DNA from 2 places in the uncultured Cellulomonas sp. genome. Region 1 is predicted to be linked to the other one. Evidence: predicted binding sites of a transcription regulator. Region 1 holds the regulator's gene; the other holds the start of a gene.
The links. Region 1 encodes LexA, which represses DNA repair genes until DNA is damaged. Its sites were predicted from a motif close to TCGAACANNTGTTCGA; they were not measured.

Region 1 (7,858 bases):
ACCTCAGCCACGGGATCCAGTTCATGCCCATGGCGCAGGTGGTGGGGTCCGACGACATCGCGGTGTGCGCCGACGCGGACGTCGTCATGTTCACCGCCGGGGCCAAGCAGAAGCCCGGACAGTCGCGGCTCGACCTGGCGGAGGCGACCATCGGGCTGGTCCGCAAGGTGCTGCCGGCCGTGGTGGACGTCGCACCCGACGCCGTCTACGTCATGGTGACCAACCCCGTCGACGTGGTCACGTACGCGGCGCTGCAGATCTCCGGACTGCCGCCGTCCCAGCTGTTCGGGTCCGGCACGGTCCTGGACTCGTCGCGCCTGCGCTACCTCATCGCGCAGCACACGGGGGTCGCGGTGCAGAACGTGCACGCGTACATCGCGGGGGAGCACGGAGACACGGAGCTGCCGCTGTGGGGTTCGGCCAGCATCGGCTCGGTGCCTCTGCTCGAGTGGACCGGCGCGGGCGGCAGCGGCCCGCTCACCGCCGAGGTTCGCGAGCGGATCGCGCGGGAGGTCGTGGAGTCCGCCTACCGGATCATCGAGGGCAAGGGCGCGACGAACTACGCGGTCGCGCTGGCCGGGTCGCGGATCATCGAGGCCATCGTCAAGGACGAGGGACGGGTGCTGCCGGTCTCCTCGCTGCTCACCGACTTCCACGGGATCAGCGACGTGTGCCTGTCCGTGCCCGCGATCGTGGGTGCGCAGGGTGTGGGGGAGCGTCTGCCGGTCCGGCTGTCCGGCGAGGAGCTGGCCGGGCTGCGCTCGTCCGCTGACGCGGTGCGGGCGGTGGCTCGCCAGTTCGGCTTCTGACGCCCGTACGACACGAGCCGGGCGCGCACCTCGCAGGAGGCGCGCGCCCGGCTCAGGTGTGTCAGAGGCTGCGCAGGACGCTCACGACGCGGCCCAGGATGGTCGACTCGTCCCCGGGGATGGGCGAGTACGCGGGGTTGTGCGGCATGAGCCAGACGTGCCCGTCGATGCGCTTGAGGGTCTTGACCGTGGCCTCGCCGTCGATCATGGCGGCGACGATCTCGCCGTTCTCCGCCACCGGCTGGCGCCGGACCACCACCCAGTCGCCGTCGCAGATCGCCGCGTCGATCATCGAGTCGCCGCTGACCTTGAGCAGGAAGAGGTCGCCGTCGCCCACCAGCTGGCGGGGGAGCGGGAACACGTCCTCCACCACCTGCTCGGCGAGGATCGGGCCGCCGGCGGCGATCCGGCCGACGACCGGCACGTAGGAGGGTGCGGGCAGGCGCTCGCCGTCGCCCTGGTCGGGGAAGGCCGACCGGCTGCCGTCCGGCGCCGTCCACGTGCCGACGCCGCGCGAGTCGTCCGCGTGCATGACCTCGATGGCACGTGGCCGGTTGGGGTCGCGGCGCAGGTAGCCCTTGCGCTCGAGGGCGGTGAGCTGGTGCTTGACGCTGGACGGGCTGGTGAGGCCGACCGCCTCGCCGATCTCGCGCATGCTGGGCGGGTAGCCGCGGTTCTCGACCGACGAGCGGATGGTGTCGAGCACGAGCCGCTGCCGTGCCGTGAGGCCGTCGGGGCCGGGCGCCCCGTCCGGGAGCGTGTGGATCGTCGCCAGGTCCTGCTCGGGCTGGGACGTGTCCCGTGGGTCCGTCACTGCGCTCCTCCTCCGTCCGGCGGCCGCCTCGCAGCACGCTCAGCTCTTCCGCCACATCCAGCCTGCAGCCACCTGACCTGACCTGCGCCGACGGGGCTCCCCGGCGTGCGTGTCAGTGCCTCGTGGTCCGCTTGTGCTGCATCGCCAGCCTAGGGATGTCGGGCCACAAGATCAAACATCTGTTCGATCGTGTCTCGACAGTGTCGGCAGATGCTGGTAGACATCGTACAGACGTTCGACGAACAGGCGTTCGACGATCAGAAGCTTGACGATCAGCAGTTTGACGGTCAGGACCCCGGGCCACCGGGCCGAGCAGGAACGAGAGACGTGATGAGCGCGATGGTGATGGGACCTGCGGTGCCGATCCGGCTGACGAGCGCGGGCACCTCCGGAGCGAGGACCTCGCGGAACCAGCGGTCGCACGGTCGGGCGCTCGCCGGGACGCCTCGCGCCACGGAGACCGCGACTCCTCGCGGCACCGACGCCGCGCCGGCTCACCTGCGGCTCACGGCCCGCGGTCGCATCGTCCTGTGGGTCCTCGCGGCGGTCGCCGTCGCCCTGGTGACTCTCGTCGGCACGCGGGCGTCGGCGGACGGTCCTCTCAACGCACAGGAGGTCGAGCGGCACGTCGTCCAGCCGGGGGAGACGCTCTGGGCGATCGCCGAGGGCGTGGCGTCCCCGTCGCAGGACGTCCGGGACGTCGTCTTCGACCTCGTCCGGCTCAACGAGCTGCCGGACGCGGGACTGATGGCGGGGCAGGTCATCGTCGTCCCGGCCGGCTGACATCCCTCGCGATACCTGGTTGCCATCGGGCACGCCGCCGTCTAGGTTAGGGTTACCTCACAAAGCGAGCTGGGGGGCTTGCTGGAGGGGCGGTGCGGCAGCGTGAGCTGGCGAGACCACCGCAGTTCAGCGCGGCACCGAGGCGAGTCGGTCCGTGACCTGGGACGGGGGCGTCCCCGCGAGGGCGGTCATCTTCGGGTGGCCGCCCTCGTGCGTGCCCGCGCCTCGCACCCGGCCGTCCGGGCAGCCGCTCACCCTGCCGGGCGCACCGACCTTGCGACGCCGGGACGCGTGGCCTAGCGTCACGCAGGCGTTCACCACGCGATCACCGTCACAGACGTCCTGGCGGCGACGCGCACGCTCGAAGGGGACCACGGTGCACTGTCCGTTCTGCCGCCACCCGGACTCGCGGGTCGTCGACTCGCGGACGTCGGACGACGGGTCGACCATCCGGCGCCGCCGCCAGTGCCCGCACTGCAACCGCCGGTTCACCACCGTGGAGACGGCCAGCCTGTCGGTGGTCAAGCGCTCGGGCGCCACGGAGCCCTTCAGCCGCGAGAAGATCGCCGGAGGCGTCCGCAAGGCGTGCCAGGGCCGCCCGGTCAGCGAGGACGACCTCGCGCTGCTCGCGCAGAAGGTCGAGGAGACCCTGCGCGGTGCAGGCTCGGCCGAGATCGACGCGTACGAGATCGGCCTGGCCATCCTCGGCCCGCTGCGCGAGCTGGACGAGGTCGCCTACCTGCGGTTCGCGAGCGTCTACCAGGCGTTCGACTCCCTGGAGGACTTCGAGGCGGCGATCACGGTCCTGCGCGCGGAGCACGAGTCCGACGACCCCGACGGCGGCGAGGGCGCGGACGGGCCGGTCGACGTGCAGGACGAGGGCGCGCGCACCACCACCTGACCCGGTTCGGCAGCTGTCGGTGCGACGACGTAGGTTCGTCGCGTGCTTCCCCGTGACCTCTCCCTGCTGACCGTCCCCGGTACTCCCGCCGTCCTGCCTGACGGCTCGCGCGCCGTCGTCGCGGTCGTCCGTCCGGACGTGACGGACGACGAGTACACCGGCCACCTGTGGTCCGTGGACCTGACCGGGTCGGAGCCGGCCCGCCCGCTGACCCGCGGCCACCGCGACACCGCCCCGGACGTGTCGCCCGACGGGCGCTGGGTCGCCTTCCTGCGCGCGGAGCCCGAGGGCAAGCCGCAGGTGCACGTCGTCGAGTCGGCCGGCGGCGAGCCGGTCCGGCTCACGGACGCGCCGCTCGGTGCGTCCGAGCCCCGCTTCTCGCCCGACGGCGCGCGGATCGCGTACCTGGCACGCGTGCCCGAGCCCGGCCGCTACGGGGCGGACGGCAAGCCGGGCTCGGAGGACCCGCGACACATCACCGAGCTGAAGTACCGCGCGGACGGCGTCGGGTTCTTCCGCGACCGCCCCCAGCACGCCTTCGTGGTCGCGGTGCCGACCGACGGCGAGCGGCCCGCCGCCCTTCCCGAGCCCGTGGCGCTCACCGCCGGCGAGATCGGCGTGGCCGGCGTGCGGTGGACCCCCTCAGGCGACGCGCTCGTGGGCGTCTCGTCCCGGCACGCGTCGCGCGAGACGGACCTGCGCAGCGACGCCGTGCTCATCGAAGCCGCACCGGACGGCGAGCCCGGCGCGCCCGTGCCCCTGACCGACGCGGACGCGGGCAGCACCCTCGGGGTCGAGGCCGTCCTCCCGTCCGCGGACGGGAGCACGCTGTGGCTGCTGGCCAACGACCTCGGGCCGACGGGCCGGGACTTCGTCGCCGCGCAGCTGGGGCTGTACCGCGCGCGGCTGCACGGTGGGGGCGCACCGGAGCGGCTCACCGACGCCGCGGGCGACCAGCTCGGCGGCGTGCTGGTGGAGCTGGACGGGGACCCGCTGGTGGTCGTCGAGCGGCGCGGCGCGGTGCACCTGGTCCGGGTGGCGCCCGACGGTGCGCAGACGACGCTCGTGGGCGGCACGTCGGTCGTCGCGGGCGCCGCAGTAGCAGCGCGCACCGGGCGGGTCGTGGCCACCGCCGCCACACCGAGCTCTCCGGGCGAGGTCGTCGTGGTCGACCAGGCATCCGGAGCGGTCGAGGTGCGGACGGACTTCGCCGCCGCGCTGCGGGCCACCGGCCGCGTCCGCGTACCGGTGGAGCTGGAGGCCACCGCGCCGGACGGCTACCCGGTCCACGGCTGGGTGGTCACGCCCGACGAGGCGCGGTACGGCACCGGCCCGCACCCGACCGTCCTCATGATCCACGGCGGCCCGTTCGCGCAGTACACGCACGCCCTGTTCGACGAGGTGCAGGTGCTCGCCGAGGCCGGCTACGCCGTGGTCTTCGGCAACCCGCGGGGGTCGTCCGGGTACGGGGCGCAGCACGGGCTCGCGATCCGCGGCGGGTTCGGCACGGTGGACACCGAGGACGTCCTGGCGCTGCTGGGGGCCGCGCTGGAGGATCCCGCGCTGGACGGCGAGCGCGTCGGCGTGATGGGCGGCTCCTACGGGGGCTACCTGTCGGCGTGGCTGACCACGCGGACGGACCGGTTCGCGGCTGCCGTCGTCGAGCGCGGCTTCCTCGACCCGGTGAGCTTCGTCGGGTCCAGCGACATCGGCTGGTTCTTCGGGCTCGAGTACCTCGGAGACGGCGACGACGAGCACGGTCTCGCGGCCCTCGCCGCGCAGTCGCCGATGGCGCACGTGCGCGAGGTACGCACCCCCACCCTGGTGATCCACTCCGAGCAGGACTGGCGCTGCCCGGTGGAGCAGGGCCAGCGCTGGTTCGTCGAGCTGAAGAGGCGCGGCGTACCCGCGGAGCTGCTGCTCTTCCCGGGCGAGGGACACGAGCTGACGCGGTCGGGCAACCCCCGCCACCGCCTGGTCCGGTTCGAGCACGTGCTGCGCTGGTGGTCCACGCACCTTCCCGTGGGCGGCTGATCGCCGTCAGAGCTCGCTCGAGCGCGCGCCCCAGAGGTTGATGCCGGCGTCGACGGCGTGCGGCTCGATCGCCGCCAGCTCGTCGTCGGCCAGCGCGGGGAGCGCCACCGCTGCGAGGTTCTCGTCCAGCTGCGCGGCGGTCCGGGCACCCACGAGCACCGAGGTGACGCGCGGGTCCCGGAGCACCCACGCGAGCGCCAGCTGGGGCAGCGTGCGACCGCCGGCCCGGGCGACCGCGTCGAGCGCGCGCACGTGGTCGAGCGCCTCGTCGGTGAGCCACTCGGTCCGCAGCGGTCCGCCGCGCGCGGCCCGGGAGTCGTCCGGGATGCCGTGCAGGTACCGGGCGCTGAGCATCCCCTGCGCGAGGGGCGAGAAGGCCACGACGGCCATCGACGCGTCGTCGGCGACCTCCAGCAGCGACCGACCGTCGGCGCCGGGCTGCTCGACCCACCGGTTGAGCAGGGAGTACGCGGGCTGGTGCACAGCCAGGCGCAGCCCGAGCGACGCGGCGACCGCGAGGGCCTCGACGGTGCGGTCCGCCGAGTAGGACGAGATCCCCGCGTGCCGCGCCTTGCCCGACCGGACGGCACGGTCGAGGGCGCCCAGGGTCTCCTCGAGCGGCGTCGCGGGGTCGAACCGGTGGCTGTAGAACACGTTCACGCAGTCGACGCCCAGCAGGCGCAGGGACCGGTCCAGCGAGGCGCGCAGGTACTTCGCCGAGCCGTGCTCGCCGTAGGGACCCGGCCAGGCCCGGTACCCCGCCTTCGTGGTGATCAGGAGCTCGTCCCGGCGGGTGCGCAGGTCCCGGGCCAGGAGCCGACCGACGGACTCCTCGGCGGCGAACGGCGGCGGCCCGTAGTTGTTCGCCAGGTCGAGGTGGACGACGCCGCGGTCGACGGCGTGCAGCACGAGGCGGCGCTGGTCGTCGAACGCGATCGTCGCGCCGAAGTTCTGCCACAGACCGAGCGAGACGACCGGCCAGGACAGACCGCCGGCCTTCCGGTGCGGGAGCGAGAGGGCGTCGGCCACCCCGCCGACGCTACCGGGCGCAAGAAAGTGGCGCCGCGGGCCCGAGTCGGCAAGGCTGGGCACGCCGCGGGCGCAGACGTCCGCCGGCACAGCACCGCATCGAAGGAGACCCCATGGCCAAGGACGACGACAAGGTGACCACGGAGGCGGCGGTGAGCGACGACACGAAGGCGAAGTTCCGCGAGGCGCTGGAGCGCAAGAAGTCGAACCAGCACCGGACCGCGGACGGCTCGACGAACACCGGGCAGGTCCACGGCTCGGAGACTGCTGGTCCGTCGCAGCGTCGCTTCCAGAGGAAGTCCGGCTCCGCCTGAGCCGACGTGCCGAGGGGCCCGACCACGCGGTGGTCGGGCCCCTCGGTCGTGCGTCGGGGGAGTCCTGTGTCAGGAGAGCAGGCGCAGGCGCACCGACTCGGGCCGCGACGACAGCGCCTCGATGACGGCGGGGTCCACCCGCGCGCCGGCATCCGTGACCACGTAGCCCAGCTCGCCGCGGGTGGCCAGGAGCTGGCCCTCGATGTTCACGCCGTGCTCGGCGAGGGTCGCGTTGACGGCTGCCAGCACGCCGGGGACGTTCCGGTGCAGGTACGCCAGGCGGTGCACGCCGGGCTGCTGCTCGAGTGCGAGGTTCGGCAGGTTGACGCTCAGCGTGGTCGACCCCGTGGCCAGGTAGTCCCGCACCTTGTTCGAGACGAACTGGCCGATGGCCTCCTGCGCCTCCTCGGTGGAGCCGCCGGTGTGCGGCGTGAGGATCACGTTGGGCAGGCCGCGCAGCTCCGACTCGAACGGGTCGCCCTTGCGCTTGGGCTCCACCGGGAACACGTCGACGGCGGCGCCGGCCACGTGACCGGAGACGATCGCGTCGCGCAGCGCGGCGTAGTCGACCACGAACCCGCGTGACAGGTTGAGGAAGACCGCGCCCGGCCGCATCTGGGCAAGCTGCTTGGCGCCGAACAGGCCCGCGTTCCCGCTGCGTCCGTCGACGTGCAGCGTGACGATGTCGGAGGCCTCGAGCAGCTCGTCGAGCGTGTGCATCCGGCGGGCGTTGCCCAGCGCCAGCTTCTCGGCGGTGTCGTAGAACACGACCGACATGCCGAGGTTCTCGGCCAGCACGGACAGCTGGGTGCCGATGTTCCCGTAGCCGATGATGCCGAGCGTGCGCCCGCGGATCTCGTGCGCGCCGGTGGCCGACTTGTTCCAGATGCCGTCGTGCATGGCCCGGTCGAGCTCGGACTGGCGGCGCGTCAGGGAGATGATGTCCGCGATCGCGATCTCCACCACCGAGCGCGTGTTGGAGAACGGCGCGTTGAACACCGCGACCCCGTGCGACGCGGCCTCGGCCAGGTCGATCTGGTTGGTGCCGATGCAGTAGGCGCCGATCGCGACCAGGGACGGAGCCTGCGCGATCACCTCGGCGGTCACGTGCGTCTTGGAGCGGATGCCCAGCAGGTGCACGCCGTCGAGGGCCTCGACCAGCTCGGCCTCGTCG
Region 2 (7,858 bases), on a different contig from region 1:
CGTTCTTCCACGCCTTCGGGCTGACGCTCTGCCTCACGTACGCGGTCCGCGTCGGAGCCACGATGGTCGCCTTCCCGTCCTTCGACCCCGCCATGGTGCTCGACGCGCAGCAGCGCCTGCCGGGAACCTTCCTCCCCGCCGTCCCGCCCATGCTGGACCGGCTCGCCACGGCCGCGGAGGCGTCCGGGGCCGACCTCACGTCGTTCCGGTACGCGATCTCCGGCGCCATGGCGCTGCCCGCGGCGACCGCCCAGAAGTGGGAGCGGGTCACCGGGGGCCTGGTCTCCGAGGGGTACGGCATGACCGAGACCTCACCGGTCGCGCTCGGCAACCCCCTGACCGACCGACGCCGGCCAGGCACGCTCGGGCTGCCGTTCCCCAGCACCCACATCCGCGTGGTGGACCCCACGGACGTGACGCGGGAGGTGGAGCCGGGGGAGCGCGGTGAGCTGCTGATCCAGGGCCCGCAGGTGTTCGCCGGCTACTGGGGCCGCCCCGAGGAGACGGCGGAGCAGCTGCTCGACGACGGCTGGCTGCGCACCGGGGACATCGTGACGGTCGACGAGACCGGCTGGGTCGTCCTGGTGGACCGCATCAAGGAGGTCATCGTCAGCGGTGGCTTCAAGGTGTACCCGTCGCAGGTCGAGGACCACCTGCGCGGCATGCCGGGAGTCGCGGACGTCGCGGTGGTCGGCGTGCCCGGCGGGGACCTGGGCGAGACCGTGGTGGCCGCCGTGGTGCTCGAGCCGGGCGCCCACGGGGTGGACCTCGACGCGATCCGTGCGTGGGGCGAGCGACACCTCGCGCGCTACGCCCTGCCGCGTCGGCTCGTGGTGCTCGAGGAGCTCCCGCGGTCGCAGGTGGGCAAGGTGCTGCGTCGCGTGGTGCGCGACTCGGTCCTGGCGGGCTGACGCACCTCACCAGCCGCGGGCGCGCCACTCCTGCAGGTGCGGACGCTCCGCGCCGAGCGTGGTGTCACGGCCATGGCCCGGGTACACCCACGTCGCGTCGTCGAAGCGGTCGAACAGCCGGGACGTGACGTCGGCATAGAGCTGGCCGAACGCCTCCGGGCTCGTCGTCCGGCCCACGCCGCCGGGGAAGAGGGAGTCGCCCGTGAACAGATGCACCCGGCCGGCGGGCTCGCGGTAGGCGAGCGCGACCGATCCCGGGGTGTGACCGCGCAGGCCCACGACCTCGAGGGCCAGGTGCCCGACGGTCAGGACGTCACCGTCGTGCAGCCGCCGCCCGACCGGCAGGTCGGCCGCCGCCGAGATCGCGTCGGCGTCGTCGGCCCCCGCCGCGACGGTCGCGCCGGTGACGGCGACCAGCGAGGTGAGCGCCCCCAGGTGGTCGGGATGGCGGTGCGTCGTGACGATGACGTCCAGCCGGGACGACCCCTCGCGCACCAGCTCGAGCAGCCGGTCGGGCTCGGCCGCAGCGTCGACGAGCACCTGGGCGCCGTCGCGCCGGGACGTCACGAGATAGGTGTTGTTGTCCATCGGGCCGACCGCGGCCTTGCGGATCTCGACCTCGTCGAGCACCCGGACGCCCGACGGTCCGCCGACGCGCACGTCACCGGTGTAGGTCATCGTGCGCTCCGCTCCAGCGCGAGGTCGTGGCTGTGCACCGCCCGGACCAGCGCCAGGTGGGACAGCGCCTGGGGGTGGTTGCCCGCCATCCGCCGACCTGCCGGGTCGTACTGCTCGGCCAGCAGGCCCACGTCGCTCGCCAGGCCGACCAGGATGTCGAGCACCTTGCTGGATCCCTCCACGTCGTCGGTGCGCGCGAGCGCGTCGGCGAGCCAGAAGGAGCAGGCGAGGAACGCGTGCTCGTCGCCGGGCACGCCGTCGTCCGTGCGCTCCACGCGGTACCGGCGCAGCAGGCCCGGGGCGACCTCGAGCTCGGCGCGGATGGCCGCCAGCGTCGAGAGGAGCCGGGGGTCGTCGGGCGGCAGGAAGTCGACCTGCGCGAGCTGCAGCAGCGCGGCGTCGGTGTGCTGCGCGCCGTAGGACTGCACGAACGTGCCGCGCTCCTCGTTCCAGCCGTGCGTCAGCACGTCGGACCGGATGGCCTCCCGCTCGGCGCGCCAGCGGTCCACGGGCGCGTCGAGACCGTGCTTCTCGGCGGCCCGGACCCCGCGGTCGACGGCGGCCCACGCCATGACCTTGGAGTGCGTGAAGTGCTGCGGGTCGCCGCGCACCTCCCAGATGCCGCGGTCCGGCTCCCGCCACTGCGAGAGCAGCTGGTCGACCAGGTGACGCTGCATCGACCAGGAGTCGGTGGTCTCCTCCAGGCCGGCCTCGCGCGCCATCTCCAGGGCGCACATGACCTCGCCGAGGACGTCGTTCTGCACCTGGCCGACGGCGGCGTTGCCCACCCGGACGGGTCGCGAGCCCGCATAGCCGGGGAGGTGGTCGAGCACGCGCTCGGGCAGGTCCCGACCCCCGTCGACGCGGTACATGATCTGCAGGTCCGACGACCGGCCGGCGACCGCCCGCAGCAGCCAGTCCCGCCACTCCGTGGCCTCGTCCCGGTAGCCGTGCTCGAGCAGCGCCTCGAGGGTCATCGCCGCGTCCCGCAGCCAGCAGAACCGGTAGTCCCAGTTGCGGGCACCGCCGAAGTCCTCCGGCAGGGAGGTCGTGGCGGCCGCGACGATGCCCCCCGTCTCGGAGTCGGTGAGCATGCGCAGGACCAGGAGCGAGCGGACGACGGCCTCGCGGTACGACCCCTGGTAGGCGCAGCTGCGCGCCCACAGGCCCCAGCTGATCCGCGTCGTGTCGATCCGGTCCGCGATGGTCAGTCGCGGCGGGACGGGTTCCCACGAGCGGGTCCAGGTGAGCGAGAGGTCGACCGCCTCACCCGCGCGCAGCGTGAAGCGGTCGGCGTGCCGGTGGTCCGCCGCGGTCGGGAGCCGGTCACCGCGCAGCGTGAGGGAGTCCGGGCCGGCGATCGCCCGGATCGCGTCGTTCCCGTCCTCGTCGGTGATGTGGCGCACCCACGGCTCGATGGCGCCGTACCCGAACCGCACGACCCACTCGTGCTCGACCTCGACGTGGCCGCGGGTGCACGCGATCCGCCGCACCAGGTCCGAGCGGCCGTCGTTCAGCGGCATGGTCTCCAGCGCGACCGCCGTCCCGGCCGCGGTCTCGTAGGTGGTCTCGAGCACGAACGAGTCGTCGAGGTACCGGCGGGTCACCGAGGTGGCGTCGCGGACAGTGAGGAGCCACCGCCCGTGCTCAGGGGTCCCGAGCAGGCGCGCGAAGCAGGCCGCCGCGTCGAAGGTGGGCAGGCACAGCCAGTCGATCGAGCCTCGCAGGGAGACGAGCGCGGCCGTCCGCCCGTCGCCGAGGACGGCGTAGTCCTCGACGGGGACCAGAGGGGGGTCGACGACGGCGTCAGGTCTGTCCACCACGTGAGCATGGCCCGACCGCGCCGAGGCGGCACGTCGGCGGTTCTGTGGGTTCGCTCACGTCGAACAGATGTGCGAATGTCAGTGCGGGCACGTAGACTCCCCGCGTGAACGAACGACTGGTGGTGCAGGGCGCCCGCGAGCACAACCTCCGCAACGTCGACCTTGATCTCCCGCGTGACAAGCTCATCGTGTTCACCGGTCTGTCCGGTTCCGGGAAGTCGTCGCTGGCCTTCGACACCATCTTCGCGGAGGGGCAGCGCCGGTACGTCGAGTCGCTGTCCGCGTACGCCCGCCAGTTCCTCGGGCAGATGGACAAGCCGGACGTCGACTTCATCGAGGGCTTGTCGCCCGCCGTGTCCATCGACCAGAAGTCGACCAACCGGAACCCGCGGTCGACCGTCGGCACCATCACCGAGGTGTACGACTACCTGCGTCTGCTGTTCGCACGCGCGGGCACGCAGTTCTGCCCGGTCTGCGGCGAGCGGGTCACGGCCCAGACGCCCCAGCAGATCGTGGACCGGCTGCTCGAGCTGCCCGAGGGCACCCGGTACCAGGTGCTGGCCCCCGTCGTGCGCGGGCGCAAGGGGGAGTACGCCGACCTGTTCAAGGAGCTCCAGAGCAAGGGCTTCGCGCGCGCCCGCGTCGACGGCGAGGTGGTGCAGCTGACCGACCCGCCCGCGCTGGAGAAGAAGCTCAAGCACGACATCGAGGTGGTCATCGACCGGCTCGTGTCGCGCGAGGGCGTCCAGCGCCGGCTCACCGACTCCGTCGAGACCGCCCTCGGCCTGGCCGGCGGGCTCCTCGTCGTCGAGCTGGTGGACGCCGACATCGACGACCTCAACCGCGAGCGTCGGTTCTCGGAGCACCGCGCCTGTCCGAACGACCACGTGCTGGCCCTCGACGAGATCGAGCCGCGGACGTTCTCCTTCAACGCGCCCTACGGCGCCTGCCCGGAGTGCACCGGGATCGGCTCGCGGCTCGAGGTGGACCCGGACCTGGTCATCCCGGACGAGGACCTGTCCCTCGACGACGGCGCGGTGGCGCCGTGGTCGCAGATCTCGAGCGAGTACTTCGCCCGGGTGCTCAGCGCGCTCGCCGCGGACATGGGCTTCTCCACGTCGGTGCCCTGGCGCGCACTGCCGCAGCGCGCCAAGGACGCCGTGCTGCACGGCCAGAACCATGAGGTGAAGGTCCGGTACAAGAACCGCTGGGGTCGCGAGCGGCAGTACTCGACGGGCTTCGAGGGCGTCATCACGTTCCTGGAGCGTCGGCACAACGAGACGGACTCGGACTGGAGCAAGGAGAAGTACGAGGCCTTCATGCGCGAGGTCCCGTGCCCCGTCTGCGAGGGTGCGCGGCTCAAGCCGGAGGTCCTCGCGGTGCGCGTCGGCGGCAAGTCGATCGCCGAGGTCTGCAGCCTGCCCATCCGGGAGGCGCGTGCCTTCCTCGACGACCTGCAGCTGGGCGAGCGCGAGCGGGCCATCGCCGTGCAGGTGCTCAAGGAGATCCAGGCGCGCCTCGGCTTCCTGCTCGACGTGGGCCTGGACTACCTGTCCCTCATGCGACCGGCGGGCACCCTGTCCGGCGGCGAGGCGCAGCGGATCCGGCTGGCCACGCAGATCGGCTCCGGCCTGGTCGGCGTCCTGTACGTCCTGGACGAGCCGAGCATCGGCCTGCACCAGCGCGACAACCGGCGGCTGATCGACACGCTCACCCGGCTGCGGGACCTGGGCAACACGCTCATCGTCGTCGAGCACGACGAGGACACGATCCGGACCGCGGACTGGATCGTGGACATCGGTCCCGGCGCCGGGGAGCACGGCGGTCGGGTGGTGCACTCGGGCGACCTGGCGGGGCTGCTGTCCTCGGCCGAGTCCGTGACGGGTGCGTACCTGTCCGGCCGCCGGTCCATCCCGACGCCCCAGGTGCGCCGACCCACCGACAGGTCCCGGGAGCTCACCGTCGTCGGCGCGCGGGAGCACAACCTGCAGGGGATCGACGTCTCGTTCCCGCTCGGGGTGCTCACCGCCGTCACCGGGGTGTCCGGATCGGGCAAGTCGACGCTGGTCAACGCGATCCTCTACACGGTGCTCGCCAACGAGCTCAACGGCGCCCGCCAGGTGGCCGGCCGCCACAAGCGCGTGACCGGCCTCGAGCACCTGGACAAGGTCGTGCACGTGGACCAGGGACCGATCGGGCGGACGCCACGCTCCAACCCCGCGACGTACACCGGCGTGTGGGACCACGTCCGCCGGCTGTTCGCGGAGACCACCGAGGCCAAGGTCCGCGGCTACACGCCCGGGCGCTTCTCGTTCAACGTCAAGGGCGGGCGCTGCGAGGCGTGCTCCGGCGACGGCACCCTGAAGATCGAGATGAACTTCCTCCCGGACGTGTACGTGCCGTGCGAGGTCTGCCACGGCGCCCGGTACAACCGCGAGACGCTCGAGGTGCACTTCAAGGGCAAGACGGTCGCCGACGTGCTGAACATGCCGATCGAGGAGGCCGCCGACTTCTTCGCCGCCGTCCCCGCGATCTCCCGGCACCTGCGCACGCTGGTCGACGTCGGGCTCGGGTACGTCCGGCTCGGCCAGCCGGCGCCGACGCTCTCTGGCGGTGAGGCGCAGCGCGTCAAGCTGGCCGCCGAGCTCCAGCGCCGCTCGACGGGTCGCACCATCTACGTGCTCGACGAGCCGACCACCGGCTTGCACTTCGAGGACATCCGCAAGCTGCTCGGGGTGCTCCAGTCGCTGGTGGACAAGGGCAACTCGGTCATCGTCATCGAGCACAACCTCGACGTCATCAAGAACGCCGACTGGGTCATCGACATGGGCCCCGACGGTGGCAGCGGCGGCGGTCTGGTCGTCGCCGAGGGCACCCCGGAGCACATCGCCTCCGTCGTGGAGAGCCACACCGGGCGGTTCCTCGCGGAGGTGCTCGAGCCGGTGGCGGCGCCGCCGGCGAAGCGTCGGGTGGTCAAGCAGCGCGTGCCCGCGTGACCGCACGGGCGGCCGGGGACCTCGTCGTCCTGCGTGAGGACGAGCCGCAGGTGGCCGCCTTGCGAGCCGACGGCTGGTCGGTCGTCGGCACCTCCTGGGGTGCGCGCCTGACGGTCGCGGAGAAGGTGACGGTGGACGCGCTGCGGGCCGCGGTCGACGCCGCCGAGGCGGCCGGCTGGACGGTCGCACGGCTCGGCCCGCTCGACGCGCCCGCCGTCGTGCAGGTGGACCGCGAGTCCCTCGACGACTACCCGGCGGACGCGGTGGCGACGTACCACGCGGTGCCCGACGAGCGGGAGCTCGCGCGGGCTCTGGCCGGCGACTGGCGTGCGTACGGCGCGCGTCAGCCCGACGGCACGCTCGGCGCGGTGACGGTGATGCGGCCGGACGAGGACCGCATCGAGACCGAGTTCACCGTGACCCGCGCGGCGGTGCGCCGGCGGGGGCTCGCCTCCGCCGTCAAGGCGTTCGGGATCCTCGACCACGTCGGCGCGGGGCACCTGACGTTCGGCACGGGCGGTCACGCGGCGAACACCGCCTCGATCCGAGTCAACGAGCGGCTCGGCTACGTCCTCGAACCGCGCTGGCTCACGCTGCGCCGGCCCTGAGGCACGGTGTGCACGGGCCCGATGCGACGGGCACGATGCGCGACGGGCTCGGTGCGCGACGAGCTCGGTGCGCGACGGGCTCCGTGCGCGACGAGCTCAGTGCGCGACGAGCTCAGTGCGCGACGGCCACCCGCACCGGGACCGGCTCGTGCCGGACGGGGAAGTTGACCGAGCGCGCGATGAAGCAGTGCTCGTGCGCCTGGTGGTGGATCCCGGACAGGACCGCGTCGGTCACCGCGCTGCCGGTCGGCAGGTGCGCGCCTGCAGCGAGGGTCACCCGCGGTCGCAGGACGACCTCCCGGAACTGACCGTGCCCCGCGGCCTCGACCCGCATGGTGCCGACCGCCTGGTCCTCGTACCCGACGACCACCACGCCCGCCGCGGACGCGAGGTGCAGGAACCAGAGCATGTGGCACTGCGCCAGCGCGCTGACCAGCAGCTCCTCCGGGCTGTACCGCGCCGGGTCCCCGCGGAACGCGGGGTCCGCGGAGCCGGGCAGCGGCGGCTTGGAGCCGATCCGCACCTCGTGGTCGCGGCTGTACGCGGTGTAGCTCGACGTCCCGGTCCGGCCGGCACCGGTCCAGGTGAGGTCGACGGAGTACGTGTGCAGGGGGCCCATCCGCCCACGGTAGCGGCGTCGGTCGGGGTCCGTGCGTTCGGTGACGTCGGTGCTGCGAACTACGCTCGACCGCATGGCTGATCCCGCCACGTACCGTCCCGCGCCCGGGGAGATTCCCGACTCGCCGGGCGTCTACCGCTTCCGCGACGAGCACGGCCGCGTCATCTACGTGGGCAAGGCCAAGAGCCTCCGCTCGCGCCTCTCGTCGTACTTCCAGGACCTG

Region 2: a site for LexA is predicted at 3,472-3,487, ahead of uvrA (excinuclease ABC subunit UvrA). Genes of this name have one in related genera too.

The regions. Positions count from the first base shown of each region.
Region 1 is NZ_CAURTV010000034.1:8,882-16,739, forward strand. Features, by position in the region: gene RYN42_RS10235 (L-lactate dehydrogenase) at 1-809, shown strand, start outside; gene lexA (transcriptional repressor LexA) at 871-1,623, opposite strand; gene RYN42_RS10245 (LysM peptidoglycan-binding domain-containing protein) at 1,954-2,406, shown strand; gene nrdR (transcriptional regulator NrdR) at 2,783-3,307, shown strand; gene RYN42_RS10255 (S9 family peptidase) at 3,350-5,341, shown strand; gene RYN42_RS10260 (aldo/keto reductase) at 5,348-6,370, opposite strand; gene RYN42_RS10265 (DUF5302 domain-containing protein) at 6,484-6,684, shown strand; gene serA (phosphoglycerate dehydrogenase) at 6,754-7,858, opposite strand, start outside.
Region 2 is NZ_CAURTV010000001.1:21,125-28,982, reverse strand. Features, by position in the region: gene RYN42_RS00125 (AMP-binding protein) at 1-911, shown strand, start outside; gene RYN42_RS00120 (MBL fold metallo-hydrolase) at 918-1,589, opposite strand; gene RYN42_RS00115 (glycoside hydrolase family 15 protein) at 1,586-3,409, opposite strand; gene uvrA (excinuclease ABC subunit UvrA) at 3,517-6,408, shown strand; gene RYN42_RS00105 (acetyltransferase) at 6,405-7,016, shown strand; gene RYN42_RS00100 (OsmC family protein) at 7,129-7,635, opposite strand; gene uvrC (excinuclease ABC subunit UvrC) at 7,709-7,858, shown strand, end outside.